Regions from separate parts of the Franconibacter pulveris genome, predicted to be linked through region 3. Evidence: predicted binding sites of a transcription regulator. Region 3 holds the regulator's gene; each other region holds the start of a gene.

Region 1 (10,386 bases), 420 kb from region 3:
CGCAAGCCAGGCCGCCAGCAGCGCCAGGCCGAAGAACCAGAGGATGGAGGCGCTAATGGTGCCCAGCGCGAAAGCCCGCTTCGGCGTTTCCGCCAATTGCCCGCCGAGACTGCCCAGCACCACGAAGGTATCCAGGTAAACGTGAGGGTTAAGCCAGGTTACCGCCAGCATCGTGGCGATGATCCGCAGCCTGCCTTGATTCATCGCCTGAGCATTCGCCAGCGCAACGTGCCGGCTAAACGCCGTTTTAAGCGCGCCAAAGCCGTACCACAACAGGAACGCCACGCCGCCCCATGTCACCAGCGCCAGCAACCAGGGCGACTGCATCAGGATGGCGCTGCCGCCAAAGACGCCTGCGCAAATCAGCACGATATCGCTTAACGCGCACAGCGAAGCGATCATCAAATGATACTGGCGACGGATGCCCTGGTTGAGCACGAAGGCGTTTTGCGGGCCAAGGGGCAATATCATCGCCGCGCCTAAAGCAAGCCCTTGAAAATAATAACTTAACACTCTTTTTCCCTGAATTTCATGAATTGGAAAACAAGTGTAATGCGCCTTTCCCATTAGCCCAAACGCAAAATTTTAATCACCAATAAGTAGAGCTAATAGCGATAGTCATAAAAAAGCCAGCGTTACGCTGGCTTAATCTTTACTGGGCGCCGGAGAGCTTATCCTGCGGGGCCGGTTTGGCCTCCTGGGCGGTCGGCTCCGTAATAATAGCGGACGGTTTCGGCTCCTGCTCAGGCGCCCGCTCCTGCTTAGGCTGAGCAAGCTGCTTCACATTAACGTCCATCTGCGGATAAGGAATGCTGATGCCTTCCGCGTCCAGCGCCTTCTTGGCGCGCTCCAGAATATCCCAGTAGACTTCCTGCAGGTCGCTGCTCTTGCTCCAGGCGCGAATAACAAAGTTGATGGAAGAGGCGCCCAGTTCGTTCATGCGCACCGTTCTTTCACGGTCTTTCAGAATACGTTCTTCCGACATAACAATGTCGGTGAGGATCTGACGCACGCGATCGATATCCGCATCGTAAGAGACGCCGATAATCAGTTCGTTGCGGCGAACCGGTTCACGGGAATAGTTAATAATGTTGCCGGCGATGATTTTCCCGTTCGGCACGACCACATACTTACCGTCGGCGGTGATAAGCGTGGTGGAGAAAATCTGTACGTGTTGCACCGTACCCGCAATGCCGCCGAGGTCGACATATTCACCGGCGCGGAAAGGCCGGAAAGTGACCAGCAGCACCCCGGCCGCCAGGTTGGACAGCGAACCCTGCAACGCCAGACCCACGGCCAGACCTGCGGCGCCGAGTACGGCGATGACAGAAGCAGTCTGCACGCCCACGCGGCCCAGCGCGGCAATCAGCGTAAAGGCAATAATGCCGTAGCGCACCAGCGCGGAGAGGAAGTCCGCAACGGTCGCATCCACATGACGCGCCACCATCACACGGTTAAGGGTATTGGAGATGGCGCGAGCCACAATCATCCCGACGATAATAATGGCTATCGCCGCCACAATGTTGACGGCATAGCTCAGCAGCAGCGCCTGGTTGCGCACCAGCCAGCCTCCCGCATTATTGATGCTGTCTACCACATTTAAATCTTCCATTCGGCACTCCTCGTAGTGTCCCCGGCCGGGTTAAAAATTAACTGCCTGAAGGACGGCAGCGAAGTGATTTAAGGGTAAACAAAACGGCGGGATTACGCCAGGCGGCAGGCAGAGGGCGGCGGGCGCAGTAGGTTGATTTAACAAAAAGAAAGGCCCGCCAGAAGCGGGCCTGAGAAAGAGTTAAGGCAATTGTTACAGAACGTCAATAGCGTTCAGTTCTTTGAATGCCTGCTCCAGACGCGTCACCATGCTGGCCTGCGCTGCGCGCAGCCAAACACGCGGGTCGTAGTATTTCTTGTTCGGCTGATCTTCCCCTTTCGGGTTGCCGAGCTGACCCTGCAGGTAAGCTTCGTTCTCTTTGTAGTACTTCAGGATACCTTCCCAGGTTGCCCACTGGGTGTCGGTATCGATGTTCATTTTGATAACGCCGTAGCTTACGGAGTCTTTGATTTCCTGAGCGGAAGAGCCGGAACCGCCGTGGAACACGAAGTTCAGGCTGTTGTGCGGCAGGTTGTGTTTCTTAGAAACATATTCCTGAGAGTCGCGCAGGATGGTCGGGGTCAGCTTCACGTTACCTGGCTTGTAAACGCCGTGTACGTTGCCGAAGGAGGCCGCGATGGTGAAGCGGTGGCTGATCGCGTTCAGTTTGGTGTACGCGTAATCAACGTCTTCCGGCTGGGTGTACAGAGCGGAAGCGTCCATATGGCTGTTGTCCACGCCATCTTCTTCACCGCCGGTGCAGCCCAGTTCGATCTCCAGGGTCATGCCCATTTTGGACATGCGCTCCAGGTACTTGGAACAGATCTCGATGTTCTCTTCCAGGGACTCTTCAGACAGGTCGATCATGTGAGAAGAGAACAGCGGTTTGCCGGTAGCGGCGAAGTGTTTTTCACCCGCGTCCAGCAGGCCGTCGATCCACGGCAGCAGTTTCTTCGCGCAGTGGTCGGTATGCAGAATCACCGGAACGCCGTAGTGCTCAGCCATCTGATGCACGTGATGCGCGCCAGAGATAGCGCCCAGGATTGCCGCCTGCTGGCCTTCGCCTTTGAAGCCTTTACCCGCGATGAACGCAGCGCCGCCGTTAGAGAACTGAACGATAACCGGCGCTTTTACTTTGGCAGCGGCTTCCAGAACGGCGTTGATGGAGTCAGTACCCACGCAGTTTACCGCTGGCAGCGCGAAGTGGTTTTCTTTAGCTACCTGGAACACTTTCTGTACGTCGTCACCCGTGATGACGCCCGGTTTTACGAAATCAAAAATTTTAGACATTTACGTAGTCCTGTATCTTCGGCCGTTAGAAAAAAGTGCGAGCCCTGACAGTCAAAGCACGCTGAAAACAACGGGCGAGGAAGCCTCGCCCGTATCAATTACTGCTTAGCGCGCTCTTCGAGCATGGCTACTGCCGGCAGTACTTTACCTTCCACGAATTCGAGGAACGCGCCGCCGCCGGTAGAGATGTAGGAAATTTTGTCCGCGATGCCGAACATATCGATAGCCGCCAGGGTGTCGCCGCCGCCTGCGATAGAGAACGCATCACTTTCAGCGATAGCGCGAGCGACGATCTCGGTGCCTTTGCGGAAGTTCGGGAATTCGAATACGCCAACCGGACCATTCCACAGAATGGTTTTAGCGTTTTTCAGGATTTCAGCCAGTTTCTCAGCGGAAACGTCGCCCATATCCAGAATCTGCTCTTCATCTTTGATTTCAGAAACAGACTTCAGGGTAGCCGGCGCGGTTTCAGAGAATTCAGTCGCAACGCGAACGTCGGTCGGAACCGGGATATCGCAGGTGCCCAGCAGACGTTTGGCTTCATCAACCAGGTCCGCTTCGTACAGGGATTTACCTACGTTGTGGCCCTGAGCGGCAACGAAGGTGTTAGCGATACCGCCGCCGACGATCAGCTGGTCAGCGATTTTGGACAGGGAATCCAGTACGGTCAGCTTGGTGGAAACTTTAGAACCGCCAACGATGGCGACCATCGGACGAGCCGGCTCTTTCAGCGCTTTACCCAGCGCGTCCAGCTCTTCCGCCAGCAGCGGGCCTGCGCACGCTACGTCGGCGAATTTGCCTACGCCGTGAGTGGAAGCCTGAGCGCGGTGCGCGGTGCCGAATGCGTCCATAACGAACACGTCGCACAGCGCGGCGTATTTCTTAGCCAAGGTTTCGTCGTCTTTCTTCTCGCCCTTGTTGAAACGGACGTTTTCCAGAACAACCAGTTCGCCTTGCGCGACTTCAACGCCGTCGAGGTAATCTTTTGCCAGGCGCACCGGGGCATTCAGCTTGTCTTTAAGGTAGTTCACTACCGGCAGCAGAGAGAATTCTTCGTTGTATTCGCCTTCGGTCGGACGACCCAGGTGGGACGTTACCATCACTTTCGCGCCCTGTTTCAGCGCCAGTTCGATGGTCGGCAGAGAAGCGCGAATACGCGCGTCGGAAGTAACTTTCCCTTCTTTAACCGGTACGTTCAGGTCGGCACGGATCAGTACGCGTTTACCTGCCAGATCCAGATCGGTCATCTTAATTACAGACATGGTGAATCCTCTCGTTGATTCTAAAGTTTTGCAGACGCAAATCGCGTCTTACCTGAAACCAATAGCTGCCATGGCTAACGTGGTGTCGAGCATCCGGTTAGCAAAGCCCCATTCATTATCACACCACACCAGCGTTTTGATGAGGTGCGCCCCACTCACCCGTGTCTGCGTGCCGTCCACAATGGCACTGTGCGGATCGTGGTTAAAATCAGTTGAGACCAACGGTAATTCCGTATAGTCAACTATACCATGAAATGCACCCTGTGCCGCTTTTTGCAGCAACAGGTTGACATCGCACGCTTTTACCGGCTGACGAACCGTGACGCTCAGGTCAATCGCCGTCACGTTAATGGTCGGTACGCGCACGGCGATGGCTTCAAAATGGTCATGAAATTTAGGGAAAATTCGGCTGATGCCTGCCGCAAGACGCGTGTCCACCGGAATGATCGATTGACTGGCGGCGCGCGTACGGCGCAAGTCGGGGTGATAAGCGTCGATAACCTGCTGATCGTGCATGGCCGAATGGATTGTCGTCACCGTGCCGGACTCAATGCCGAAAGCGTCGTCGAGCAGCTTTATCACAGGAATAATGCAGTTGGTGGTGCAGGAGGCGTTAGAGACGATGCGATGCTCCGCTTCGAGCAGCGCCTGGTTGACGCCGTAAACCACCGTTGCGTCAAGATCGTTGCCGCCGGGATGGGAGAAAAGCACTTTCTTCGCGCCCGCTTCCAGGTGCGCCATGCCATCCGCGCGGGAACCGTACACGCCGGTGCAATCGAGCACGATATCTACGCCCAGTTCACGCCAGGGCAGCGCTTCTATATTGCGCTCATGCAGCAGGCGAATGGTGTCGTTGCCGATCCACATCAGCTCCGCCTCCTGGCGCACATCCCAGGCGAAGCGGCCGTGGCTGGTGTCATATTTCAACAGGTGCGCCATGCCCGTGGCATCCGCCAGCTCGTTGATAGCCACCACGGTGATTTCAGCCCGACGCCCTGATTCGTATAATGCGCGAACCACGTTACGCCCGATACGACCGAAACCATTAATCGCTATGCGTAGGGTCATAGGTCTCCTGCAAAGCATTCCCGGATTGAGTTGGCTGACAGAGTAATGCAGCCATCCTCTGAGGGGAATCCTCGCCTGTCACAAACTGCATCTGTTTGATTATTTGTCGAACATTTAATCGACTGAAACGGTTCAGCCAGAATAATCGAAAGCCGGAATAAAAGGAACGATCGGCCGGGGAAAGCGCCTTAAGTTCTGACCTGCGTCACATTTTTAATGGAATAAATTCCATTACCCCAGCATTACTGCGCCCGGGATTGGTCATCAGAGCGACAGCTTTCACCAGAAACGGGAGGTTACGTTATAAACGTTGCCGCCTTACAATAAGAAACCGCCTGATTTACCCTGGTAAACCGCCATGTTAACTGCCCCGTTTTCCGAAAATTCGCCCGATCTCAACACGCTGCGCCTGCGTTTTCGCGGATGCCTGCTTGGAGGGGCGGTTGGCGACGCGTTAGGCGGTCCGGTGGAATTTTTGAGCCTCCCGGAGATTACGGCGCGTTTCGGCGCGCAGGGTATTACGGATTACGAAGCAGCCTGGGGCGGCAAAGGGAAGATAACCGACGATACGCAGATGACGCTGTTCACTGCGGAAGGGTTGCTGCGCGGCTGGGTGCGCGGCGCGATGCGCGGCATTGCCCCTGCTTTTACCGGCACTACCGCTCACGCCTACCAGCGCTGGCTGCTGACGCAGGGAGAACATAATCGTCATGGCCTGCTGAACGGCTTTTCGCTTTCCGGCTGGCTTATCCAGCAACAAGCCCTCTACAGCGCCCGTGCGCCGGGCGTTACCTGCCTGAGCGCGCTACGCGAGATGAAACGCTTTGGCGAACCCGCCAGTAATAACAGCAAAGGCTGCGGCGGCGTAATGCGCGTAGCGCCGGTAGGGCTGTTTTATGCCCGCCATCAGGAGAAGGACGCCGTCCGGCAGGCTTTCGATATGGGGTGCAGACTGGCCGCGCTTACCCACGGGCACCCTACCGGCTGGCTTACGGGCGGGGTACTTGCCGCGTTGGTTTTCCATCTTGCACAAGGAGAGACGCTGCACGCAGCGACTGACAGCACCATTGCGCTATTGAAAACGCAGCCCGCGCACGAAGAAACGCTTCATGCTATTGAGCTTGCGCAACAGCTAGCCCAGACGCCAACGCCGTCCCACGAGGCGATAGCGAAACTTGGCGAAGGCTGGGTAGCGGAAGAGGCGCTGGCCATTGCGGTTTATTGCGCGCTGGCGGCCCGCTCGTTTGAACATGGCGTGCTGATGGCGGTGAATCATAGCGGGGATTCCGACTCTACGGGCGCCATTGCAGGCAATCTTCTGGGCGCGATGTATGGCGTCTCGGCTATCCGGACGGCGTGGCTGGAAAACCTGGAGCTCAACAGCGTGATACAGGAGATAGCGGACGATCTACTGGAGCATAACGCGTGGGAAATATCAGACTATAGCCTCACGCCGTTTACTCAGGCGCTGCTTGAAAAATACCCGGGCGACTAAAAAGACGCATAAAAAACGGGAGGCGCCTGGCCTCCCGTTTGGTTTCGCTTTAACGAATGCGATTACAGCAGCGATTTCGCCTGGCTTACCACGTTATCCACGGTGAAGCCGAACTCGGTGAACAGCTGCTCCGCCGGCGCGGATTCGCCGAAGGTAGTCATGCCTACCACCGCGCCGTTCAGGCCGACATATTTGAACCAGTAGTCCGCGATGCCCGCTTCGATAGCCACGCGCGCGCTAACCGCTTTCGGCAGCACCGCTTCGCGGTAGGCCGCATCCTGCTTGTCGAACGCGTCGGTAGACGGCATAGAAACCACGCGCGCCTTCACGCCTTCGGCAGACAGTTTTTCCCATGCCGCTACCGCCAGCTCCACTTCAGAACCGGTTGCGATGAAGATAAGCTGCGGCTGTCCGTCGCAATCTTTCAGCACATAAGCGCCGCGGGCGATATCCGCCAGCTGCTGCTCGCTGCGCTCCTGCTGCGCCAGGTTCTGGCGAGAGAAGATAAGCGCAGTCGGACCATCGTGGCGTTCAACCGCGTATTTCCACGCGACCGCAGACTCCACCTGGTCGCACGGACGCCATGTGCTCATGTTCGGCGTTACGCGCAGCGCCGCCAGTTGTTCAACCGGCTGGTGAGTCGGGCCATCTTCGCCCAGACCGATAGAGTCGTGGGTATAGACCATCACGTGACGCTGCTTCATCAGCGCCGCCATGCGCACCGCATTACGGGCATATTCCACAAACATCAGGAAGGTGGAGGTGTACGGCAGGAAACCGCCGTGCAGGCCGATGCCGTTGGCGATAGCGGTCATGCCGAACTCGCGCACGCCGTAGTGAATGTAGTTGCCTGCAGCGTCTTCGTTAATCGCTTTGGAACCAGACCACAGCGTCAGGTTAGAAGGCGCGAGGTCCGCTGAGCCGCCGAGGAACTCCGGCAGCCACGGGCCAAACGCTTCGATAGCGTTCTGAGAGGCTTTACGGCTGGCGATTTTCGCCGGGTTCGCCTGCAGTTTCGCAATGAAATCCTGCGCTTTCTGCGCGAAGTCCGCCGGCATTTCGCCTTTCATGCGGCGGGTAAACTCTTCGGCTTCCTGCGGGAAGGCTTTGGCGTAAGCGGCGAACTTCTCGTTCCATGCGCGCTCTTTCGCGGTGCCCATCTCTTTGGCGTCCCACTGCGCGTAGATCTCTTGCGGGATCACGAACGGCTCGTGTTTCCAGCCCAGCTGTTCGCGGGTCGCCGCCACTTCCGCGTCGCCCAGCGGCGCGCCGTGGGAGTCGTGCGTGCCCGCTTTGTTCGGCGAGCCGAAGCCGATGATGGTTTTGCACATCAGCAGGGACGGTTTGTCCGTTACCGCACGCGCTTCTTCGATGGCGCGCTTGATGGCGTCCGCATCGTGACCATCCACGTCGCGCACGACGTGCCAGCCGTAAGCTTCAAAACGCTTAGCGGTGTCATCGGTGAACCAGCCTTCAATGTGGCCGTCGATGGAAATACCGTTGTCGTCGTAGAACGCCACCAGCTTGCCAAGGCCCAGCGTGCCCGCCAGCGAGCACACTTCGTGGGAGATGCCTTCCATCATGCAGCCGTCGCCCAGGAAGGCGTAGGTGTAGTGGTTAACAATGTCGTGGCCCGGACGGTTAAATTGCGCCGCCAGCGTTTTCTCCGCGATCGCCATGCCTACGGCGTTGGCGATGCCCTGCCCCAGCGGACCGGTGGTAGTTTCAACGCCTGCGGTGTAACCCACTTCCGGGTGGCCTGGGGTTTTGGAATGCAGCTGACGGAAGTTTTTCAGCTCTTCGATCGGCAGGTCGTAGCCGGTGAGGTGCAGCAGGCTGTAAATCAGCATCGATCCGTGGCCGTTAGAGAGCACGAAACGGTCGCGGTCGGCCCAGCTCGGGTTTTGCGGGTTATGGTTCAGGAAATCACGCCACAGGACTTCGGCAATGTCAGCCATACCCATCGGGGCACCCGGATGACCGGATTTGGCTTTCTGTACTGCGTCCATGCTGAGCGCACGAATAGCATTGGCAAGCTCTTTACGAGAGGACATTTTGACTCCAGATCGGATAGTTAAAGGCCACGCCTTAGTAACGACTTGACTACCACGCGTTATGGGCTACGCCCGGAAAAAGTGGCAAACAATGTAACCCAAGCGGATGGGCATGTACATGGAGCATCCTTTTGTTGCCTAAGAAATCTCTGGATCATGCTCGCAGGAAGCGCTACGGCCTCGCTCACTGCGCACTGACTTCTTTATACTGCTCATCATGCCGGTAAACTCCGCTGGCGAGGCTATACCCTTTTTATTCACTTTTGCGGAAGCACACACATGAAGATGCGCGCGATCCTGCTCGCGATGGGCGCGGCGGCCCTGCTGAGCGGTTGTCAGAACATGGATTCCAACGGCCTGCTTACCTCCGGCGCCGAGGCGTTTCAGGCTTACACGTTAAGCGATGCGCAGGTAAAAGCATTAAGCGATGAGTCCTGTAAAGAGCTGGACAGCAAGGCGACTATCGCCCCGGCCAGCAGCCAGTATGCCCAGCGCCTGAATACTATCGCCGCGGCGCTTGGCGACAACATCAACGGCCAACCGGTGAACTACAAGGTCTATATCCAGAAAGATGTGAACGCCTTCGCCATGGCGAACGGCTGCATCCGCGTCTACAGCGGGCTGATGGATATGATGACCGACAACGAAGTGGAAGCGGTAATCGGCCATGAAATGGGTCACGTCGCGCTGGGCCATGTGAAGCGCGGCATGCAGGTGGCGCTCAGCACTAACGCCGTACGCGCCGCCGCCGCTTCCGCAGGGGGCATCGTCGGCAGCCTGTCGCAGTCGCAGCTTGGCGCGCTGGGCGAACAGCTGGTCAATGCGCAGTTCTCGCAGCGCCAGGAGTCCGAAGCGGATGATTACTCCTACGATCTGTTGCGTAAGCGCGGCATCAACCCTCTCGGTCTCGCCACCAGCTTTGAGAAGCTCGCGCAACAGGAAGCGGGTCGCCAGAGCTCGATGTTTGACGACCACCCGGCTTCCGCCGCCCGCGCCGAACATATTCGCGAGCGCATGGCCGCCGACGGCATCAAATAAAAAGGCGGGGTGGCTTAACGCCCCCCGCCCTGTTGAAAAAGCCGGTTAACGCCGGCTTTTTTGTCGTGTTTTACGCGCCTTTTTTCGCCGCCTGGATGTAGAGCATTTCCAGCGCCAGCGTCGCCGCGGCAAGCGCGGTAATGTCAGACTGATCGTAAGCCGGCGCCACTTCTACAATGTCCATCCCGACGATGTTCAGATCCTGAATGCCGCGCAGCAGCTTAAGCGCGCGATCGGAGGTCAACCCGCCAATCACCGGCGTGCCGGTGCCCGGTGCGAACGCCGGATCCAGACAGTCGATATCAAAGGTCAGGTAGACCGGCATATCGCCCACAATCTGCTTAACCTGCGCCACAACGTCCGCCACGGAGCGGTCGTTAACCTGCGGCGCGTCCAGCACGGTAAAGCCGTTGTCTTTGTCGAACTCGGTGCGGATACCAATCTGTACGGAACGGGTCGGGTCAATCAGCCCTTCGTTCGGCGCAGTGTAGAACATGGTGCCGTGGTCGAATTCGCAGCCGTTAGAGTAGGTGTCGGTGTGCGCGTCAAAATGCACCAGCGCCATTTTGCCGAAGTGTTTGGCGTGGG
Region 2 (10,386 bases), 2.0 Mb from region 3:
TGTAATAAAAGTGGGGCTGCACTCGATGCCGCCGCTGATGCTGGCGGGGCTGCGTTTTCTGCTGGTGGCGTTTCCTGCGCTGCTCGTTGTGGCGCGCCCGAAAGTGCCGCTCTCTTTGCTGCTGGGCTATGGCCTGACCATCAGCTTCGGCCAATTCGCGTTTCTCTTCTGCGCCATTAATTTCGGCATGCCTGCCGGGCTCGCTTCGCTGGTGTTACAGGCGCAGGCGTTCTTCACCATCATCCTTGGCGCGTTTGTCTTTCGGGAGCGACTGCAGTTGAAGCAGGTGGCGGGGATAACGCTTGCGGTGTTTGGCGTGCTGGTGCTGGTTGAAGGCAGCCTGAGCGGCCAGCATGTGGCGCTGCTGGGCTTTATGCTGACGCTCGCCGCCGCGCTGAGCTGGGCCTGCGGCAATATCTTCAACAAGAAAATTATGCAGTTGCCGCAACCGCCAGCCATCATGTCGCTGGTGGTCTGGAGCGCGCTGGTGCCCATCGTCCCGTTTTTCGTCGCCAGCCTGATTTTCGACGGCCCGGCGGTGATGCTGCAAAGCCTGGTGTCGCTGGACGTCGCCACGGTGCTTTCGCTGGTCTACCTGGCGTTTATCGCCACCATCGTGGGCTATGGCATCTGGGGCACGCTGCTCGGGCGCTATGAGACCTGGCGCGTGGCGCCGCTCTCGCTGCTGGTGCCCGTCGTGGGGCTTGCCAGCGCGGCGCTGCTGCTTGGCGAAACGCTAAGCCTTTTGCAGCTGCTCGGCGCGTTGCTGATTATGGCCGGGCTGTACATTAATGTGTTCGGCTTTCGCGTTCGGCGGGCGGCGCGGGCGTAAGGATAAAAAAAGCCCGGCGACAGCCGGGCAAGGGGTTTAGCGAGAGGCGTTGTAATAGGGAACGCCTAACTCGTCGGATTTATCGCTGCCGGCGCCCCGATGGTTAAAATCAAAGGGCGACTGGTTGGTGGCGGAAGGCAGGACCATCGCATCGCGGTCCGTTTTATGGCTCAGCGCGGTGTTTTGATCCGCCATGGCGCCAGCAGAGGCCAGCGCCAGCAAAAACAGAGTAGCGCTTGCAATACGTTTCATGATTTCCTCGGTTACGTCTTCTCAGACGGCGATGATAAAACCGGCAGGCTCACGCCTGTCGCTGTTAATGATTTAGCGGATGCAGATACTTCGCTTCGCCCGGCATGTTAGTCACACGATACTTATGCGGCGGCACGGAGAAATAGTTTTTGAACGTCCGGGTCAGCGTCTGCTGCGACTCAAACCCATAGCGTTCCGCCAGATAGAGTATCGGCTCGTTGCTCTGCTTAAGCTTACGGGCGATTTCCGTCAGTTTGCGGTTACGAATGTACTGACCGAGCGAATGGCCGGTCTCTTTCTTGAACATTCTTTGCAGGTGCCATTTGGAATAGCCGGATCGCTGGGAGACTTTCTCCAGCGACAGCGGGGTTTCCAGATTCTCTTCGATCCAGTCCAAAATGCTATGAATAGTAATGGCATCATTATTGCGTCTGGACATCGTCATACCTCTTTTTTGTTAAGGCAGTACCTTTTTGAGCAGGTATTCAAGGGTTGCCACTTCTTCTGCCGTCAGGTTTTTTGTTAATTCTTGATGCAGGTTAAGCCCAACCAGCTGATGACAGGTTTCGCACAGCGATGCGCCTTCCGGCGTAAGCTTAATCAGCACGCCGCGCTTGTCATTGGGGTTGGGCAGGCGCTCTATCCAGCCCTTGCACGCCAGACGATCCAGCATGCGGGTGAGCGCCCCTAAGTCCACGGATAAGACTTTTTTCAGCTCTACCGGCGTGATGCAGACTTCGCAGCGAATGGAGCACAACACTTTAAATTGCGTCGCGGTCACATCCAGCGGAGAGAGATAATCGTTGAGCAAGCGATCCTTCTTCTGGTTCACCATGTGAATCAGACGCCCAAGAGGGATAATGTCGTTAAACAGATCGCTGGTGTTTTTCACGATAGTTGCTCAGGCAAGTAGATTAGTCACGGCAGATATTATTGCCCAGGCAAGCATAAGTCAAACGAATGAATTTACCGATCACACGATCTGTTAAAACGACTCATTTTGTCGCCATTTTGCTGCTGCGTGCGGGTGAAAAATGAGGCTTACTCACTGAAATGAACGGCTTTAATGGGTTTGCCGTATCGTTGTGATAGGTTTAAGCAGTGAATTTCTCTGTAAAGCCAGACGGGTGAAACCGGGGCGCTGCCTGCGGTGGCTTCGCCTGCTGACGACACCGCACAAAAAGAAGAGGAGAGTAACCATGGTGGATTTATTTAAGGCGCTCGGGCTTGGGCTGGTGGTGCTTCTGCCGCTGGCGAACCCGCTGACGACGGTCGCGCTTTTCCTTGGGCTTGCAGGCAACATGAGCCGTGAAGAGCGCAACCGTGAAGCGAAGATGGCCTCGGTCTATGTATTCATCATAATGATGGTTGCATGGTATGCCGGCCAGCTGGTCATGGACACGTTCGGCATTTCCATTCCGGGGCTGCGTATCGCCGGCGGGTTGATTGTGGCGTTTATCGGCTTTCGCATGCTCTTTCCGCCGCAGAAAGGGCACCACGCGCCGGAAGTGCAGAGCAAATCGGAAGAGCTGGCGCGGGAGCCTGAAGCGAGCATCGCGTTTGTGCCGCTGGCGATGCCGAGCACCGCAGGCCCTGGCACCATCGCCATGATAATCAGCTCCGCCTCCACCGTGCGCCACGGCGAAGGGTTTCCCGCCTGGGTGATTAGCGTCGCGCCGCCGCTGATTTTCCTCGTGGTGAGCCTCATTTTGTGGATCTGCCTGCGCAGCTCCGGCGGCGTGATGCGGCTGGTGGGCAAGGGCGGCATCGAGGCTATCTCAAGGCTGATGGGGTTTCTGCTGGTCTGCATGGGCGTGCAGTTCATCATTAACGGCGTGCTGGAGCTTATCTCCACGTATCATTAAGGAGCAAGGATGCGAAGCCTAATCCTGGCTTTTCTCGCGGGGTGTCAGCAGCGGAGCGCGCCGCTGGATTGGCGATAACCTGGATAAATGCTTTACCCATCCCACCTGCCGCGTTACCTGCTACGGCGCGCCGCGCCCGGCAAGTGGCGGGCGTGTCACGCGTGGGGGATACCGCGCGAGGGAGGGAAATTCACGCCCGCCCGACAGGGAACCCGTGGTTCCGCTGGCAGGAGGGCGTGATAAACGAGCCCTTAAACGCGGGCTGATTCGCTCGCGCTGTGGCTGTGCGGAGGCTGTTCTTCAAGCACCACCGGCCAGCGGCGGAAAATCACCACGGCCCAGGCCAGCGCGGCCAGCGCCGGGATGGCGCCGATATAGCCCACGGAAGACATCGAGAGATGCAGGCTCACCTGGTTGCCCACCAGCGCGCCTGCGCCAATGCCGATGTTAAAGATGCCGGAGAAGAGCGCCATCGCCACGTCGGTGGCGTCCGGCGCCAGCGCCAGCACTTTCACCTGCATGCCAAGGCCTATCAGCATAATGGCGATGCCCCAGAAGACGCTCAGCACCGTCAGGTTCACCGCGCTGGTGGCCGCAGGCAGCAGCAACAGCAGGCAGATAACCAGCACGCCGATGGCGCTGCTGATAAGCGTGGAGGCATGCAGGTTGCCGAGCTTGCTGAAGATCAGGCTGCCGATAATCCCCGCGCTGCCGAGCACCAGCAGCAGGAAGGTGGCGAAGTTTTCGCTCAGGCCGGCAATGTTCTGCACAAACGGCTCAATGTAGCTGTAGGCGGTGAAATGCGCCGTCACCACCACCGCCGTCAGCACATAGATGCACAGCAGCGCCGGGCGGCGGAACAGCACCGGCAGGCTTTTCAGCGAGCCGGAATGTTCGCTCGGCATCTTCGGCAACAGCTTCATCAGGCAGACCATGGTGACGAGGGCGCCAAGGCCGATGGCGAAGAAGGTAGTGCGCCAGCCAAAGTACTGCCCGATGATGCGCCCGATAGGCAGCCCGAGCACCGAGGCGAGCGCCGTGCCGGTGGCTATCAGGCTCAGCGCCTGGGCGCGTTTGCCCGGCGGCGCCAGGCGGATAGCGAGCGACGCGGTTATCGACCAGAAAATAGCGTGCGCGAAGGCGATGCCGACGCGGCTTATCACCAGCACCGTGAAGTTCCAGGCGAGGAACGACAGCAGGTGGCTTGCGACAAAGACCGCAAACAGCGCAATCAGCAGCTTGCGACGCTCAACCTGGCTTGTCAGCAGCATAAATGGCAGCGACATCAGCGCCACCACCCACGCATAGATGGTCAACATGATGCCCGCCTGGGCGGATTCCATGCCGAAGCTGTGCGCGATGTCTGAAAGCAGACCGACCGGCACAAATTCGGTGGTGTTGAAAATAAAAGCCGCGACAGCGAGCGTAACCACGCGCAGCCACGCGGTTTTGCGTGAAACGGTGTTGTTCATCGTCATAGGAAATATCGCGCTGGTTGAAGTTAACAAAGAAGAGAGGGCGATCTTAAAACCTTCACGGCGGGCAGTACAATATTTTTGTGATATAGATCGCAATTTTTTACCGCAGACGAAGCGGCGCGGGACGGAGCTTCACAGCAAAATGCCCGGCTAAAAGAATTTTTTGCCTCGCCTGTTGCGGCATGTCATGTTCAGAGGGCAAACAGAATAACAACAGGAGACGACGATGCAGGCTATCGACTTTTATATGGTGGATGCGTTCAGCCAGAAAACCTTCGGCGGCAACGCGGCGGCGGTATGCCCGCTGGTGGAATGGTTGCCGGACGCCACGCTGCTGGCGATGGCGAAACAGCATAACCAGTCGGAAACCGCGTTTTTTGTGCGGACCGACAGCGGCTTTGAGCTGCGCTGGTTTACCACGCAGTATGAAATTAACCTGTGCGGCCATGCCACGCTTGCCGCCGCGCACGTTATTTTTGAATACCTTGACTACCCGCACACCGAAATTCGTTTTTCCACGCGCTTTGTCGGCGAGCTGAGAGTGACGCGCAATGGCGAATGGCTGACGCTCGACTTTCCCGCCTGGGAGACAAAGCCCGTCGCCGCGCCGCCGCCGTTGCTGCTTGAGTGTCTCGGCATTAACGAGTATGAAGAAGTGCGTCTGGGGCGCGACTATCTGGTGGTGCTGAAAGATGAGGCGCAGGTGCGTAACCTGCGCCCGGATATTCACGCCATGCTGCCGCTTGAAAAAATGGTCTGCGTCACCGCGCCTGGCGAACAGTACGATTTCGTCAGCCGTTTCTTCTGCCCGGGAGAGGCGGTGGCGGAAGACCCGGTGACCGGCTCCGCTCACAGCATGCTTATTCCGTACTGGGGCGACAAGCTTGGCAAAACCACAATGCTCGCGAAGCAGGTCTCTGCGCGGGGCGGCGAGCTGCGCTGCCAGTGGAATGGCGACCGCGTGCTGATTGGCGGCCAGGCGGCGACCTATCTTATCGGCAAGGTGATGCTGCGCTAATAAAACCGCCCCGCAACCCGGCGGGGCGTTTTCTTACGGCAGGCGGGCGATATTCGCCTTAATGACCTCCACTGAATGGCGAAACTTCTCTTCTTCGTCCGGCGCGAGCTTCAGTTCAATGATCTGCTGCACGCCGCTTTGCGCCAGCACGGCGGGCACACCCGTCGCCACCTCATCCACGCCATACTCCCCCTGCAACACGCAAGAGACCGCCAGCGCCCGGTGGCTGCCGGTAAAGATATTGCGGCAGATTTCCGCAATGGTGCCGGCGATGCCGAACTCGGTGCAGCCTTTGCGGGCGTAAATCTCAAAGCCCTTGCGGCGCACATAATCCGCAAGCGCCGCTTTATCCAGCGCCTTGCCGGTTTTGCGCTGGTAGACATCGGCTATCGGCGAACCATAAACAGAAGAGTGGCTCCAGACCGGGAACTGCGTGTCGCCATGCTCGCCCAGGATAAAGGCGTCGATGGACTGCGGGCCGATATCCAGCGCCTCGGCAAGGGTGCGGCGCAGGCGGGTGGTGTCGAGCCAGACGCCGGTGCCCAGCACCTGGCCGCGCGGCAGCCCGGAGAGCTTCCAGACCTGCCAGGTAATAATGTCGCAGGGATTGGTGGCGATGAGAAAGATGCCGTTAAAGCCGTTCGCCATCATCGTCGGCACGATGTTTTTAATAATGCGCGCCGTGTTGGTCAGCTCGTCCAGGCGCGTCTGGCCCGGCTTCAGCGGGCCGCCGGAGACGGTGAGCACCGCAATATCCACATCCTCGCAGTCGCTCGCTTCGCGGGTGGAGACGGTTATCATGCCCGGCATGTAGGCTGCGGCATCGCTTAAGTCCTGGCGATGACCTTCAACACGTTCTTTATCCAGGTCCACCAGGATAAGCTCCTCGCAAATTGTCTGGTTGAGCAAGGCCCAGGCCGCGGCGGTGCCGACATTGCCGGCGCCGATAATCATCACCTTACGGGGTTTTGTGTTCATGATGCTTCCTGATTGAAGGGGGATTACCGGCAAGATTACCCTTAACGTCGGCGCGGGAAAAACGCTGATTGCGCCTTTAAGGCAAAGATAAGAAAACGCTATGGTCCAGGGCTTGCTGCAAAGAGGGAAGGGTTCGTAATCTGCTGAAAAAACTAGAAAGGTGATCGTATGTACCGCATTATTCCTGCAAAAGTGACCCAGTCTGAAAGCCAGGCGCTTATCGCCGCCCTGGACGCCTGGCAGACCGAGCTTTACCCGGCGGAAAGCAACCATCTGACCGACCTTAGCGACGCGCAGGGGCTTATCTTCAAGCTCATCCGCGGACCGCAGGACGAAGCGGTGGGCTGCGGCGCGGTGTTAGTCTCTGGCGAAGGGTTCGGCGAGATTAAGCGGGTTTATATCGATCCTCGCCATCGCGGGCAGCGGCTGGGCGAAAGGCTGCTGGCGTCCCTTGAGCAGGCCGCCGCCGCTCAGGGCTGCCATACGCTGCGTCTGGAAACGGGCATCAAGCAGCCCGCCGCTATTACGCTCTATCGCCGCTGCGGCTATGAGCTTACCGAGGCGTTCGCGCCTTATCAGCCCGACCCCCTGAGCCTGTTTATGCGCAAAGCGCTCACTCGCAGCGCGGCAGCAGCTCAGTAAACGCCTCCAGCTGGCGGGTTTTCGCGCCGCGCCGCCAGATAAGCCAGGTGTTGATCCAGCGCCACTTTTCGCCAAGCGGCCACGCCTGCACCTGGTGGCTGCCTGGCATGCTTTCAAGCATCCGTTTAGGCATCATCGCCAGACCCGCGCCGGCAATCACGCAGGCGAGCATGCCGTGGTAAGACTCCATCTCATGAATTTTGCCCGGCATGGCGTGGTCCGCCTGGAACCAGCTTTCGAAATGGCGGCGATAGGAGCAGTTAGCGCGAAACGCGTAAATGCTCGCGCCGTTTACCTGCTGCGCGCGGCGGATTTCCTCATGCCCGGCGTGGGCGACAATCATCATCTCTTCCCGGTAGACCGGCATCCCTTCGAGGCTCGGGTGCGCCACCGGGCCATCGACAAACGCGGCGCTCAGGGTGCCTTCCAGCACGCCGTCAATCATGGTGCCGGAGGGGCCGGTGGCAAGGTCGAACTGGATCTTCGGGTAGCGCTGGTTAAACATCGCCAGCACGTCGGGAATACGCACCGCGGCGGTGCTCTCAAGCGACCCCAGTGAGAAAATGCCCTGCGGCTCATCGCCCGACACTACTTCGCGCGCTTCCGCCACCAGCTCGAGAATGCGTTTGCTGTAGGCGAGAAAACTGTGCCCGGCAGGCGCAAGGCGCAGGCGCTGGTTCTCGCGGATAAACAGCTCGACGCCCAAATCTTCTTCCAGCTGGCGAATGCGGGTGGTGAGGTTAGAGGGCACGCGATGCACCCGCTGCGCGGCGGCGGTAATGCTGCCCGTTTCGGCGACCGCATTGAACATCTCAAGTTGCGTCAGGTCCATGGTATTCTCGTTTAGTGAAAGGAGTCGTCAATATTATTCACTTTTCAGAAATAACGGAAGTGGTCAGGATATAACCACACTGATGATAAAAACGAGGTTCCTATGACCATTTCACCTGCAACCCATGCGATTTCTGTTAACCCGGCGACCGGCGAAACCCTGGCGGCTTATCCGTTCGCCACTGCCGAACATGTTGAGCACGCCATCGCCCGCGTGGCGGACGCCGGGCGCTACTGGCGCACCGTGAGCGTGGAACACCGTGCGCAAAAGCTGCGGGACCTTGGCGCCGCGCTGCGGGCTCGCGCTGAAGAGATGGCGCAGATGATCACCGCCGAGATGGGCAAACCCATCGCCCAGGCGCGCGGCGAAGTGGCGAAATCCGCAGGCCTTTGCGACTGGTACGCTGAGCACGGCCCGGCGATGCTGACCACCGAGCCGACCCTGGTTGAGAACAACAACGCGGTAATTGAATACCGGCCGCTCGGCCCGGTGCTGGCGGTGATGCCGTGGAACTTCCCGCTGTGGCAGGTTATGCGCGGCGCGGTGCCGATTATTCTCGCGGGCAACACCTATCTGCTGAAGCACGCGCCGAACGTGATGGGCTGCGCGGCGTTGATTGGCGAGATTTTCGAAGACGCCGGTCTGCCGGATGGCGTGTTCGACTATGTGAACGCAACTAACGAAGGCGTCAGCGCGGTTATTAAAGACAGCCGCATTGCGGCGGTGACGGTAACGGGCAGCGTACGCGCCGGTGCGGCGATTGGCGCGCAGGCGGGCGCGTCGCTGAAAAAATGCGTGCTGGAACTGGGCGGCTCCGACCCGTTTATCGTGCTCAACGATGCCGATCTGGATGAGGCGGTGAAAGCCGCCGTGGCGGGGCGTTACCAGAACACCGGACAGGTGTGCGCTGCGGCCAAGCGGTTCATTGTTGAAGCGGGCATTGCCGACGCCTTCACGGAAAAATTTGTCGCGGCCGCGCAGGCGCTGGCGATGGGCAATCCAACGGATGAGAAGACCTATCTTGGCCCGATGGCGCGCTTCGATTTGCGCGACGAGCTGGATAGCCAGGTGCAGGCAACGCTGAAAGAGGGCGCCACGCTGCTGCTCGGCGGCGAAAAAGTGGCTGGCGCGGGCAACTACTACGCGCCGACCGTGCTCGCGAACGTCACGCCGGAGATGACGGCCTTCCGTCAGGAAATGTTTGGCCCGGTAGCGGCTATCACCATCGCGCGCGATGCAGAGCATGCGCTGGCGTTGGCTAACGACAGCGATTTCGGGCTTTCCGCCACGATTTACACCGCGGATGAAGCCAACGCGCAGGCGCTGGCGGCAAGGCTTGAGTGCGGCGGGGTGTTTATTAATGGCTACAGCGCCAGCGACGCCCGCGTGGCCTTCGGCGGCGTGAAGAAGAGCGGTTTTGGCCGCGAGCTTTCGCACTTCGGTTTGCACGAGTTTTGTAATGTGCAGACGGTGTGGAAGGATCGTCGCTAGGGGAGCGGTTTTCTTCGTTCCTGAGGGGAGTTAGGCGCGGGCGCTGAGCCTTACTCTCTTAGGGTATATGCATGGGCGGTTAAGGATGTATGCACGGGCAGTGAACGGTTACGTTCGCCAGAGCGTTGTCTTTATATGTCATCTCCCCTCACGCGAACGTGCCAGGGGGCTTCGCCGCCAGCCCCCTGGCGACCCCGGCTCCCGGCTCGCAAAATCGCCCGCTAGAGCGGGAAACCTCATCTTTTCCCCGCTGGCTTCGGGTCGGGCATGACGGCACGTCCCTGTGCCGACATGCCCTCGCACCGGGTCCGACCGGTGCGCCCCGGCCACCGTGAAAAAGTTGAGGCGATTTTGAGGCCGGATTCAAACCCTCCGCTGCGGGATTTTTATTTTGGTTACAGGAGATGCTTCGCTTTAACGGCCGGGGTACGGCCGCGCCGTCATTTCCCCTCACCCCGGCCCTCTCCCCGAGGGGGAGGGAGAAAACCGGAGAGCGGCGCGGCGCTTGCTTACACTGCGAACCACCAAAACGTGTCCTGCCTTACTGCGACACCACCACGACTGTTTTAATCAACCTGTCAGCGATGACATTTATCCGGCCTCAAAATCGCCTTCCGGGCGGGCAGATGGCCGGGGCTGGCCGTCGGGAACGGCCAGAGGCGGGTCGGCACAGGGATGTGCCGTCCTGCCGACCCGAAGCCAGATGACAGACCGGAAGGTCTGCCCCGAAGGGGTCGATTTTGCGTGCCGGGAGCCGGGATTGTTAAGGGGGCGGCGGCGAGCCCCCTTAACACGTTCGCGTGAGAGGAGATGACATATGGAAACAACACTCCGGCGAACGTAACTTTTCACTGCCCATTGAATATATCCCAAGAGAGTAAGGCTCAGCGCCCGCGCCTCTCATCCCAACCCAGCGGGGCGAGGGGGGGGAACCTATGGGCTGGCTTTGAGCCCCTGGCACGTTCGCGTGAAGGGAGGACACAGATAAAACCCTCGCT
Region 3 (10,386 bases):
CTCGCCTTCGATCACAGCGAGATTATCCAGGCAGCCCTTCATCGCCTGCGCCAGAAGACCATGTATTCGCTGTTGCCGGTCTACTGTCTGCCGGAGCGCTTTACCCTGACGCAGTTGCATGAGGCGACGGAAATCATTCTTGGCCAGCCAATCCAGCGTAAAAGCCTGATTCGCCGGTTTGAAGCCTCCGGCATGTTTGAAGAAACCGGCGAAAGCGTGGCGACTGGCGCCCGCAAAGCGCGGCTCTGGCGACGCAAGCCAGATGCTAACATTCACCTTTTCTCGCGTAATCTGCTGACGGAATAGTCTTTTTCTAAACGCCCGGTTCGTTATCGTGCCCCGCCGCACCAAATCATCAACAATATGAATAACAATCGTTATAGTCATTCGCGAACTCATTACATTAATCTGGTGCTATGGCCGAAATAACCCCTGCAGAACTGACCGCTCCGCCCACCGGCTCGCAACATTTTCAGCCGATGCCGGGTCTGAGCAACGCGCATCTGCAAACCATGCTGCCGCGGCTGCTGCGCCGTCGGCTACAGTTTACGCCGCACTGGCAACGTCTCGACTTGCCGGACGGCGATTTTGTCGATCTCGCCTTTAGCGAAGAACCGCAAGCCGCTCGCCACAAGCCCCGGCTGGTCGTTTTCCATGGGCTGGAAGGCAGCTTGCACAGCCCCTACGCGCATGGGCTTATCCATGCGGCGAAGCAGCGTGGCTGGCTTGGCGTCGTGATGCATTTTCGCGGCTGCAGCGGCGTGCCGAACAAAATGCCGCGCATCTATCATTCTGGCGAAACCGAAGACGGCACCTGGTTTCTGCACTGGCTGAACCGGCGCTTCGGCGAGGCGCCGACTGCGGCGGTGGGCTTTTCGCTGGGCGGCAATATGCTGGCCTGCCTGATGGCGAAGCTGAACGCAGACTTTCCGCTGGCGGCGGGCGTGGTGGTTTCCGCGCCGTTGATGCTGGAAGCGTGCAGCTACCACATGGATAAAGGCTTCTCCCGCGTTTATCAGCGCTACCTGCTGAACCTGCTGAAGGCGAACGCGAGCCGCAAGCTTAAGGCGTGGCCCGGCACGCTGCCGATAGACCTGGCGCAGCTCAAGCGCCTGCGCCGCATTCGCGATTTCGATGACGCTATTACCTCGAAAATCCACGGCTTTCGCGACGCCATCGACTACTATCGCCAGTGTAGCGCTCTGCCTTTACTGAACCAGATAACGCGACCTACGCTTATCATCCATGCCAAAGATGACCCGTTTATGGATCATCACGTGATCCCGCAACGTGAAACGCTGCCTGCTAATATCGAGTATCAACTGACCGATCATGGCGGACACGTAGGCTTCGTTGGCGGCACGCTGCGACGCCCGCAGATGTGGCTGGAAAAGCGTATTCCCGACTGGTTAACGACATATCTGGACCGATAAATGATCATTCCCTGGCAAGAGCTGCCGCCCGAGACGCTGGACAACCTGATTGAAGCGTTTGTCTTGCGCGAAGGCACCGATTATGGTGAACATGAACGTTCGCTCGAACAAAAAGTGGCCGATGTTAAGCGGCAATTACAGAACGGCGAAGCCGTTCTGGTGTGGTCTGAACTGCACGAAACGGTCAATATCATGCCGCGCGGGCAGTTCCGTGGCTGATGGTCAGCCTGGCTTTTTGTCAGGCTGACGCCAGAGCGAAGCAGACTATTCCGCCAGCGCCGGAACGCTGGCGTCAGTGGCGTACCTTTTTCGCGTATCCATGGAGTTCTCGCTATGTCATCAAGACACCCGGTTATCGCCGTTACAGGTTCCAGCGGCGCAGGCACGACCACCACCAGCCTTGCGTTTCGTAAGATCTTCGCTCAACTACACCTTCATGCCGCGGAAGTGGAAGGCGACAGCTTTCACCGCTATACGCGCCCGGAAATGGATATGGCTATCCGCAAGGCGCGCGATTTAGGCCGGCATATCAGCTATTTTGGCCCCGACGCCAACGACTTTGGCCTGCTTGAACAAACCTTTATCGAGTATGGCCGCAGCGGCCAGGGGAAATCGCGCAAATACCTGCATACCTATGATGAAGCGGTGCCGTGGAACCAGGTGCCGGGCACCTTTACGCCCTGGCAGCCGCTGCCGGAGCCTACCGACGTGCTGTTTTATGAAGGGCTGCACGGCGGCGTGGTCACGCCGCATCACAACGTGGCGCAGCATGTAGATTTGCTGGTGGGCGTAGTGCCTATCGTCAACCTTGAGTGGATCCAAAAGCTGATTCGCGATACCAGCGAGCGAGGGCATTCACGCGAGGCGGTGATGGATTCCGTGGTGCGATCAATGGAAGATTACATTAACTACATCACGCCGCAGTTTTCCCGCACCCATATTAATTTCCAGCGCGTGCCGACGGTGGATACGTCTAACCCCTTCGCGGCGAAAGGCATTCCTTCGCTCGATGAAAGCTTTGTGGTTATCCACTTTCGCAACCTTGAAGGGATTGATTACCCCTGGCTGCTCGCCATGCTTCAGGGTTCTTTCATTTCTCACATCAATACGCTTGTCGTTCCCGGCGGCAAGATGGGGCTGGCGATGGAATTAATTATGCTGCCGCTGGTGCAGCGATTGATGGAAGGGAAAAAAATTGAATAAGGCGGCTGACGCCGCCCCGCGTCAGGCTTCCACCACTTCATAAGAGTGGGTGATGTTGACCGCTTTGCCGAGCATCAGCGCCACAGAGCAATATTTCTCAGCGGAGAGATCCACCGCGCGCGCCACAGCCGCCTCCTTCAGCGCCTTACCCGTTACGATAAAGTGCAGGTTAATGTGAGTGAACAAACGCGGCGCCTCTTCGCGGCGTTCTGAGGTCAGTTTCACTTCGCAATCCTGAACGTCATGACGCCCTTTTTGCAAAATAGACACCACGTCGATAGCGCTGCAACCGCCTGCCGCCATCAGCACCATTTCCATCGGGCTTGGCGCTTTATCGCCGGAATTACCGTCCATCAGGATTTGGTGCCCTGAAGCGGATTCGCCCAGAAACGTCAATCCCTCAACCCACTTTACTCGTGCCTGCATAATCATCACTCCGATGTATAAAAATTTTTGACAGATTACGCGCCAGTTACGAAAGAGGCAACGGAAGGGCGACCTGCGTCAAGCTGAAACGAGACAATAGAAGACACCCATGAAAAGCTATGCTAAAACAGTCTGGATGCTGCGGCGATACATTGATGTTATGCATGTATGCAGAGGACAAGACAATTTACCGGCTGCGACGACATGGACAGCCAACTTCCCGGGATGCGGGAAGATAATGATTGCAAAGCCAGATGGGGGACCCGCGCCCCGTCTTTGGAGCCAGTTTAAACAGAGGATAACAGCGCATGGTGCTTGGCAAACCGCAAACAGACCCGACTCTCGAATGGTTCTTGTCACATTGCCACATTCATAAGTACCCATCGAAGAGCACGCTGATTCACCAGGGTGAAAAAGCGGAAACGTTGTATTACATCGTTAAAGGCTCAGTGGCAGTGCTGATCAAAGACGAAGAGGGCAAGGAGATGATCCTCTCGTATCTGAATCAGGGAGACTTTATCGGCGAACTGGGCCTGTTTGAAGAGGGCCAGGAGCGCAGCGCCTGGGTTCGCGCCAAGACTGCTTGCGAAGTCGCCGAGATTTCCTATAAGAAATTCCGCCAGCTTATCCAGGTGAACCCGGACATCCTGATGCGCCTCTCTTCGCAGATGGCGCGTCGTCTGCAAGTCACCTCTGAAAAAGTCGGCAACCTGGCGTTCCTCGACGTGACGGGCCGCATCGCCCAGACGTTGCTCAACCTGGCGAAACAGCCGGACGCCATGACCCATCCCGACGGCATGCAAATTAAAATCACCCGTCAGGAAATCGGCCAGATTGTGGGTTGCTCCCGCGAAACCGTCGGTCGCATCCTGAAAATGCTCGAAGATCAAAACCTGATCTCCGCGCACGGTAAGACCATCGTGGTTTACGGCACCCGCTAAACCGCCATAAAAAAACGGCGTGTCGCTTCGGTAACACGCCGTTTTTGTTTCTACACTTACCTCTATGTTTCGCCGTCTCATTTATCACCCGGAAGTGAACTACGCCCTGCGTCAGACGCTGATCCTGTGTCTGCCGGTGGCGGTTGGGTTGCTGCTGGGCCATCTGCAACAGGGCCTGCTTTTTTCGCTGGTGCCTGCCTGCTGCAACATCGCCGGGCTCGACACGCCCCACAAGCGCTTTTTCAAACGTCTGGCGGTCGGCGCTTCGCTCTTTGCCGTCAGCAGTTTTACCGTGCAACTGTTACTGGCGAACAATCTGCCGCTGCCGCTTATCTTTTTAGGCATGGCGCTGCTGCTTGGCGTGACGGCGGAGATAAGCTCGCTGCATGCCCGGTTGCTGCCCGCTTCGCTTATCGCCGCCATTTTTACGCTAAGCCTCGCGGGGAACATGCCAGTCTGGGAGCCTATCCTGCTCTATATTTTCGGCACGCTCTGGTACGGGCTGTTTAACTGGTTCTGGTTCTGGCTGTGGCGCGAGCAGCCGCTTCGCGAGTCGCTAAGCCTGCTGTATCGCCAGTTGGCGGACTATTGCGAAGCGAAATATAACCTGCTGACGCAGCATACCGACCCGGAAACTGCCCTGCCCCCGCTGCTTACGCATCAACAAAAAGTAGTGGACCTTATCAGCCAGTGCTATCAACAGTTGCACATGCTGGCGGCCGGGAAACAGAGCGGCTATAAGCGTCTGCTGCGCACCTTCCAGATGGCGCTGGATTTGCAGGAGCATATTTCGGTCAGCCTGCATCAGCCGGAGGAGGTGCAAAAGTTGGTGGAGCGCAGCCACGCCGAGGCGGTGATCCGCTGGAACGCACAGACCATTAGCGCGCGCCTGCGCGTTATGGCCGACGACATCCTCTACCATCGCTATCCGCAGCGTTTCGCCATGGATAAGCAAATCGCCGCGCTGGAGAAAATCGCCCGTCAGCACCCGGACAACCTTGTCGGTCATTTCTGCGAATACCACTTCAGCCGCATCGCCCGCATCCTGCGCACCCAGCGTCCGCTCTATGCCCGCGACCTGATGGCCGACCGGCAGAAACGGCTGCCGCTATTCCCGGCGCTGAAAAGCTACCTTTCGCTCAAATCCGCCGCTCTGCGCAACGCCGCGCGGCTGGGAGTGATGCTGAGCATCGCAAGCCTCGTCGGCAACGCATTCCATCTGCCAAAACCGTACTGGATCCTCATGACCGTGATGTTTGTGACGCAGAATGGCTACGGGGCGACGCGGGTGCGCATTCTCCAGCGAGCGGCCGGCACGCTGGCGGGGTTAATCATCGCGGGCGTCACGCTGCACCTGCATGTGCCGCAGGGCTACATGCTGCTGGTGATGCTGGCTATCACGCTGATTAGCTACCTTATCATCCGCAAAAACTACGGCTGGGCGATGATTGGCTTCACGGTGACGGCGGTTTACTCCTTACAGCTGCTGTCGCTGAACGGCGAACAGTTTATCGTCACCCGGCTTATCGACACGTTGATTGGTTGCTTTATCGCTTTCGGCGGTATGGTCTGGCTGTGGCCGCAATGGCAAAGCGGGCTGCTACGCCAGAACGCCCACGACGCGCTGGAGGCGGACCAGGAGGCGCTGCGCCTTATCCTGAGCGGCGACCCGCAGCCTGCGCCGCTTGCCTGGCAGCGGATGCGCGTCAACCAGGCGCATAACGCACTTTATAACTCGCTGAACCAGGCGATGCAGGAACCTGGCTTCAACGCCCACTACCTGGATGATATGAAGCTTTGGGTTACGCACAGCCAGTTTATCGTTGAGCATATCAACGCCATGACGACGATGGCGCGCGAGCACCATATGCTGACGCCGGAACTGGCGGCGCGTTATCTGGAGTCCTGTGAAATTGCGTTGCAGCGCTGCCAGCAACGGCTGGAATATGATGCGCCGGGGGAATCCCACGACGCGAACATTCTGGAGGGGCCAGAGACGCTGCCGGATACTGCGTTGAGCGTCATGGAACAGCATGTGCACCGTATTCTCGGCCACCTGAACACCATGCACACAATCTCTTCGGTGGCATGGCGTCAGCGGCCGCATCACGGCATCTGGCTTAAGCGCCGTCTGGGCTGATTAGCCTGTTACGCGCGCTACGGCTTTCGCGAAGCGCGCCATCCCTTCGTCGATATCCTCGCTTTCCACTACCAGCGACGGCGCGAAGCGCATCACATCCGGCCCGGCGTTCAGCACCATCAGCCCTTCACTGGCGGCGGCGTAGAGGAAATCCCGCGCACGGCCTTTATAAGCGGGCTTCAGCTCCGCGCCAATCAGCAGGCCCATTCCGCGAATGTCGCTGAAAAGGTTGTACTGCTCGTCGATAGCGCGCAGGTGGCGTACAAACTGCTCGCGCTTCGCGTTAACGCCATCCAGCACCTCCGGCGTGTTGATGATATCAAACGCCGCGCCCGCCACCGCGCAGGCCAGCGGGTTGCCGCCATAGGTGGAGCCATGCGAGCCGACGTGAAATGCCGAGGCCACATCCTGCGTCGCCAGCACCGCGCTTACCGGGAAACCGCCGCCAAGCGCCTTCGCGCTGGTCAGAATGTCTGGCGTCACGCCGTAATGCATGTAGGTAAAAAGCTTGCCGGTGCGGCCCATGCCGCTCTGTACTTCATCAAACACCAGCAGCGCCTGATGCTGGTCGCAGAGTTCGCGCAGCCCCTGTAAAAACGCTGGCGTGGCGGCGGTAACGCCACCTTCTCCTTGCACGGGCTCAACCACCACCGCGCAGGTGTGGTCGTCCATTACCGCTTTAACGGCGCTCAGGTCATTAAAAGGCACGTGGATGATGTCGGCTGGCTTGGGGCCGAAGCCATCGGAATATTTCGGCTGCCCGCCGACCGAAACGGTAAACAGCGAGCGGCCATGAAAGGCATTATGAAACGCGATGATTTTCGTTTTGTAAGGGCTGTGGCGGGTAATCGCGTAATGACGAGCCAGTTTGAACGCCGTTTCGTTGGCTTCGGTGCCGGAGTTCATAAACAGTACGCGGTCAGCGAAGGTGGCTTCAATGATTTTACGACCGAGGCGCAGCGCCGGTTCGTTGGTAAACACGTTGCTGGTATGCCAGAGGGTTTCACCCTGCGTTTTCAGCGCCTCTACCAGCGCAGGATGGCAATGACCCAGCGCCGTCACCGCGATGCCGCCGGCAAAATCCACATACTCATTACCCTGCTGATCCCACACCCGGCTGCCCTTGCCCTTCACCGGGATAAACTCCGCCGGTGCATAAACCGGCAGGATCACTTCATCAAAAGTCGCGCGGGTAATTGCAGTTTGTTCAGTCGCCATGTCATGCCCATCCAGTTAATGCGAAACCGCATATGAAAAGATAAGCATAAAATATGCATAATAAATCAATTAATGGCAATGAAAATTCAGCGATTAAGGAAGTTTGCCAACAGTTGGTGCCCCTGCTCGCTCAGAATGCTCTCCGGGTGAAACTGCACCCCTTCGAGATCCCATCGCTTATGCCGAATGCCCATGATCTCCTGACGATCGGTCCAGGCGGTGACGGTAAAATCATCCGGCAGCGTCGGCGGGTCGATAACCAGCGAATGATAACGCGTAACGGTAAGCGGATTATTCAGCCCGGCAAAGACGCCTTCTCCGGTGTGCTGAATCTGCGACGTTTTGCCATGCATGACTTTTTCCGCCCGCACGACCGAAGCGCCAAAGGCCTGCCCGATAGCCTGATGACCGAGGCAAACGCCAAGGATTGGGAGCCTGCCCGCATAGTGGGAAATGGCCGCAAGCGAAATACCCGCTTCGTTGGGGGTACAGGGACCGGGAGAGATAACCAGCTTTTGCGGCGCCAGCGTCGCGATGTCGGCAAGCGTTAGCTCGTCGTTGCGCTTCACCACCACCTGCGCCCCCAGCTCGCAAAAGTACTGATAGAGGTTCCAGGTAAACGAGTCGTAGTTGTCGATAAGCAGTAGCATGGCGGCTCCGGAAAAAAGAACCGCGTCATTCTACTCGCTTTCGCGCGCCTCGCTCACCACTTTGCTGAAGATCTCGCGCAGCGGCGCGAGGTCGCCCATAGCGCCCGCCTGGTTGGCCGCATTCCAGGCCGTTACATCCACGTCGCGCCAGTCGAGGCTGTAACCCGCATGCAGCGCCAGCTGTTCGAAGAAAACCCGCTGGGCGCGGCCGGTACCGATACGAAACGGGTGCAGGACGTTTATCTCGCAATAGTAGTGGGCAAGGCGCTCAATGAAAGCTTCAGGCTCCAGGCCGACCAGATACTTTTCGTCCTCCAGCTCCTGCATCAGGGCGTTGCCCTCTTTTTCGATGTATTCGAAGTGGCAGAAGCGGGTATCGCCCTGGTAGATATCCACTTCGCGCAGCTCGCCCGCCCATTCATAGACATCCTGAAAAAGCTGGCGGTGGATGGCGCACAGGTGCGGCAACCCGCGCGGCAAAGGCCCCAGCTCAAGGGTGGCGGCTCGCAGCGAGGTAAGCTCGCGCTCGGCGTGCTGCAAGTCCTGCAAAGAATGGATGTTCAGCCGGTTGCGCAGCACTTCGCTGCCCGACCAGAAATAGGGGTCGCGCCCTTCGCCAAATTTATCGCTCATAGTGCCCCCTCCGTTCGTCGATACGCGCCAGCGCTTCTTCGCGCGACAGGGTGATAAGAGGGATATCGATCCCTTCCAGACGGTTGCTGGCCTGGAAGTTGGCGTTCTTTTGCCGCTCCCACAGCCGGGCCTTCTGTTTGTCGGTAAGTTTTTTCGCCATAACGCCTCCCTGAACGTAACCGTATTTGCCACAAGTATAAGCAGCAATTGGCAGATGCGCAGAAAGCAGGAGGAAACGCGGGTGTGGGCCACCCGCGTCAGGAAAGATTAAGGCAGGACTTTCGCGGAGAGGATAACTACCGGTTTTGACGGCACATTCTGGTATGGGCCCACGTCGTGCGTCGGCACCTGAGCGATTTTATCGGCTACATCCATGCCTTTCACAACTTTACCAAATACGGCGTAGCCAAAGTCGCGCTGGCCGTGGTTCAGGAAAGCGTTATCGGCCACGTTGATAAAGAACTGGCTGGTGGCGCTGTCTTTATCGGCGGTACGGGCCATGGCGATGGTGCCGCGCGTGTTAGGCAAGCCGTTGTCCGCTTCGTTTTTCACCGGCGGGTTCGTGGTTTTTTGCTGCATGTCCGCCGTAAAACCGCCGCCCTGGACCATAAAGCCCGGAATAACGCGATGGAAAATGGTGTTGTTATAAAAACCGTTGTTCACGTAATCGACAAAATTCTTCACCGTTGCAGGGGCTTTCTGGCTGTTTAACTCCAGCTCGATGTTGCCTGCTGAAGTGGTGAGCAGTACGCGTGGATCGCCTTTCGCCGCCAGTGCGGCCGGAGAAAGCGCAGAGAGAGCAAACACAGCCGCGACAGCCGCCAGAGTCGTTTTAAACATGAAAAATTCCTTACGTGGGCAGTGATGAATGCAAGTGGATCGATTCTAAAGAGCGTTTGTTTAACGTGCCAGCGATTTACCAGGCTTTACGTAACGCTAAAAGCCCGCTTTGTCGCTATCACTTAAGCCTGACCGGTTAATTTATGTGATAGATCTCAAGTAATAACAGATAAGTTGCAGCAAAAAAGTATCTCAATGTTTAATTGGATCACGTTCGAGCATAAAATGCGCATGCTTACGGCGCTGTCAACGCGCTTTACATATCTATGCACAGGCTCCCCATGACTAACAGTAACCGCATCAGACTCACATGGATCAGTTTCTTCTCCTACGCGTTAACCGGCGCGTTGGTTATCGTCACCGGCATGGTGATGGGCAACATTGCAGAGTATTTCCATCTGCCTGTATCCAGCATGAGCAATACCTTTACGTTCCTTAACGCCGGCATTCTTATCTCTATTTTCCTGAACGCCTGGCTGATGGAGATCGTGCCGCTGAAAACCCAACTGCGTTTCGGCTTTTTGCTGATGGTTGTCGCCGTTGCCGCCCTGATGTACAGCCAGAGCCTCGCGCTGTTCTCGGCGGCGATGTTCGTACTGGGCCTGGTCAGCGGGATCACCATGTCTATCGGCACCTTCCTTATCACCCATATGTATGAAGGACGTCAGCGCGGTTCCCGCCTGCTGTTTACCGACTCCTTCTTCAGTATGGCCGGGATGATCTTCCCAATGGTGGCGGCCTTCCTGCTGGCGCGCGCCATTGAGTGGTACTGGGTGTATGCCTGCATCGGTCTGGTCTACGTCGCCATCTTCATCCTGACTTTCGGCTGCGATTTCCCGGTGCTCGGCAAACATGCGCCGAAAGCCGATCAGCCGGTTGCGAAAGAAAAATGGGGCGTCGGC

The links. The regulator CRP, encoded in region 3, controls carbon source genes, mostly activating them, when cyclic AMP is high. The targets are predictions, from matches to a motif close to ATGTGANNNNNNTCACAT.
Region 1: the regulator CRP is predicted to act here: its motif matches at 5,405-5,422, upstream of epd (erythrose-4-phosphate dehydrogenase).
Region 2: the regulator CRP is predicted to act here: its motif matches at 4,506-4,523, upstream of ACU4F7_RS10935 (sugar transporter).

Annotation. Positions count from the first base shown of each region.
Region 1 covers NZ_CM165555.1:3,840,667-3,851,052, forward strand. Annotated here, with positions in the region: gene argO (arginine exporter ArgO) at 1-513, opposite strand, end outside; gene mscS (small-conductance mechanosensitive channel MscS) at 653-1,612, opposite strand; gene fbaA (class II fructose-bisphosphate aldolase) at 1,805-2,881, opposite strand; gene pgk (phosphoglycerate kinase) at 2,980-4,143, opposite strand; gene epd (erythrose-4-phosphate dehydrogenase) at 4,192-5,211, opposite strand; gene ACU4F7_RS18110 (ADP-ribosylglycohydrolase family protein) at 5,570-6,706, shown strand; gene tkt (transketolase) at 6,769-8,760, opposite strand; gene loiP (metalloprotease LoiP) at 9,040-9,798, shown strand; gene speB (agmatinase) at 9,869-10,386, opposite strand, start outside.
Region 2 covers NZ_CM165555.1:2,295,987-2,306,372, forward strand. Annotated here, with positions in the region: gene eamA (O-acetylserine/cysteine exporter) at 1-832, shown strand, start outside; gene marB (multiple antibiotic resistance protein MarB) at 869-1,084, opposite strand; gene marA (MDR efflux pump AcrAB transcriptional activator MarA) at 1,149-1,523, opposite strand; gene marR (multiple antibiotic resistance transcriptional regulator MarR) at 1,542-1,976, opposite strand; gene ACU4F7_RS10930 (MarC family NAAT transporter) at 2,284-2,949, shown strand; gene ACU4F7_RS10935 (sugar transporter) at 3,201-4,427, opposite strand; gene ACU4F7_RS10940 (PhzF family phenazine biosynthesis protein) at 4,654-5,445, shown strand; gene ACU4F7_RS10945 (L-lactate dehydrogenase) at 5,479-6,423, opposite strand; gene ACU4F7_RS10950 (GNAT family N-acetyltransferase) at 6,592-7,065, shown strand; gene ptrR (putrescine utilization regulator PtrR) at 7,037-7,897, opposite strand; gene sad (succinate-semialdehyde dehydrogenase) at 8,000-9,388, shown strand.
Region 3 covers NZ_CM165555.1:4,261,767-4,272,152, forward strand. Annotated here, with positions in the region: gene ACU4F7_RS20200 (NUDIX hydrolase) at 1-306, shown strand, start outside; gene ACU4F7_RS20205 (hydrolase) at 417-1,433, shown strand; gene ACU4F7_RS20210 (YheU family protein) at 1,434-1,652, shown strand; gene ACU4F7_RS20215 (phosphoribulokinase) at 1,767-2,636, shown strand; gene ACU4F7_RS20220 (OsmC family protein) at 2,658-3,062, opposite strand; gene crp (cAMP-activated global transcriptional regulator CRP) at 3,371-4,003, shown strand; gene ACU4F7_RS20230 (YccS/YhfK family putative transporter) at 4,068-6,143, shown strand; gene argD (bifunctional acetylornithine/succinyldiaminopimelate transaminase) at 6,144-7,361, opposite strand; gene pabA (aminodeoxychorismate synthase component 2) at 7,448-8,011, opposite strand; gene ACU4F7_RS20245 (putative adenosine monophosphate-protein transferase Fic) at 8,042-8,644, opposite strand; gene ACU4F7_RS20250 (YhfG family protein) at 8,634-8,804, opposite strand; gene ppiA (peptidylprolyl isomerase A) at 8,912-9,484, opposite strand; gene tsgA (MFS transporter TsgA) at 9,766-10,386, shown strand, end outside.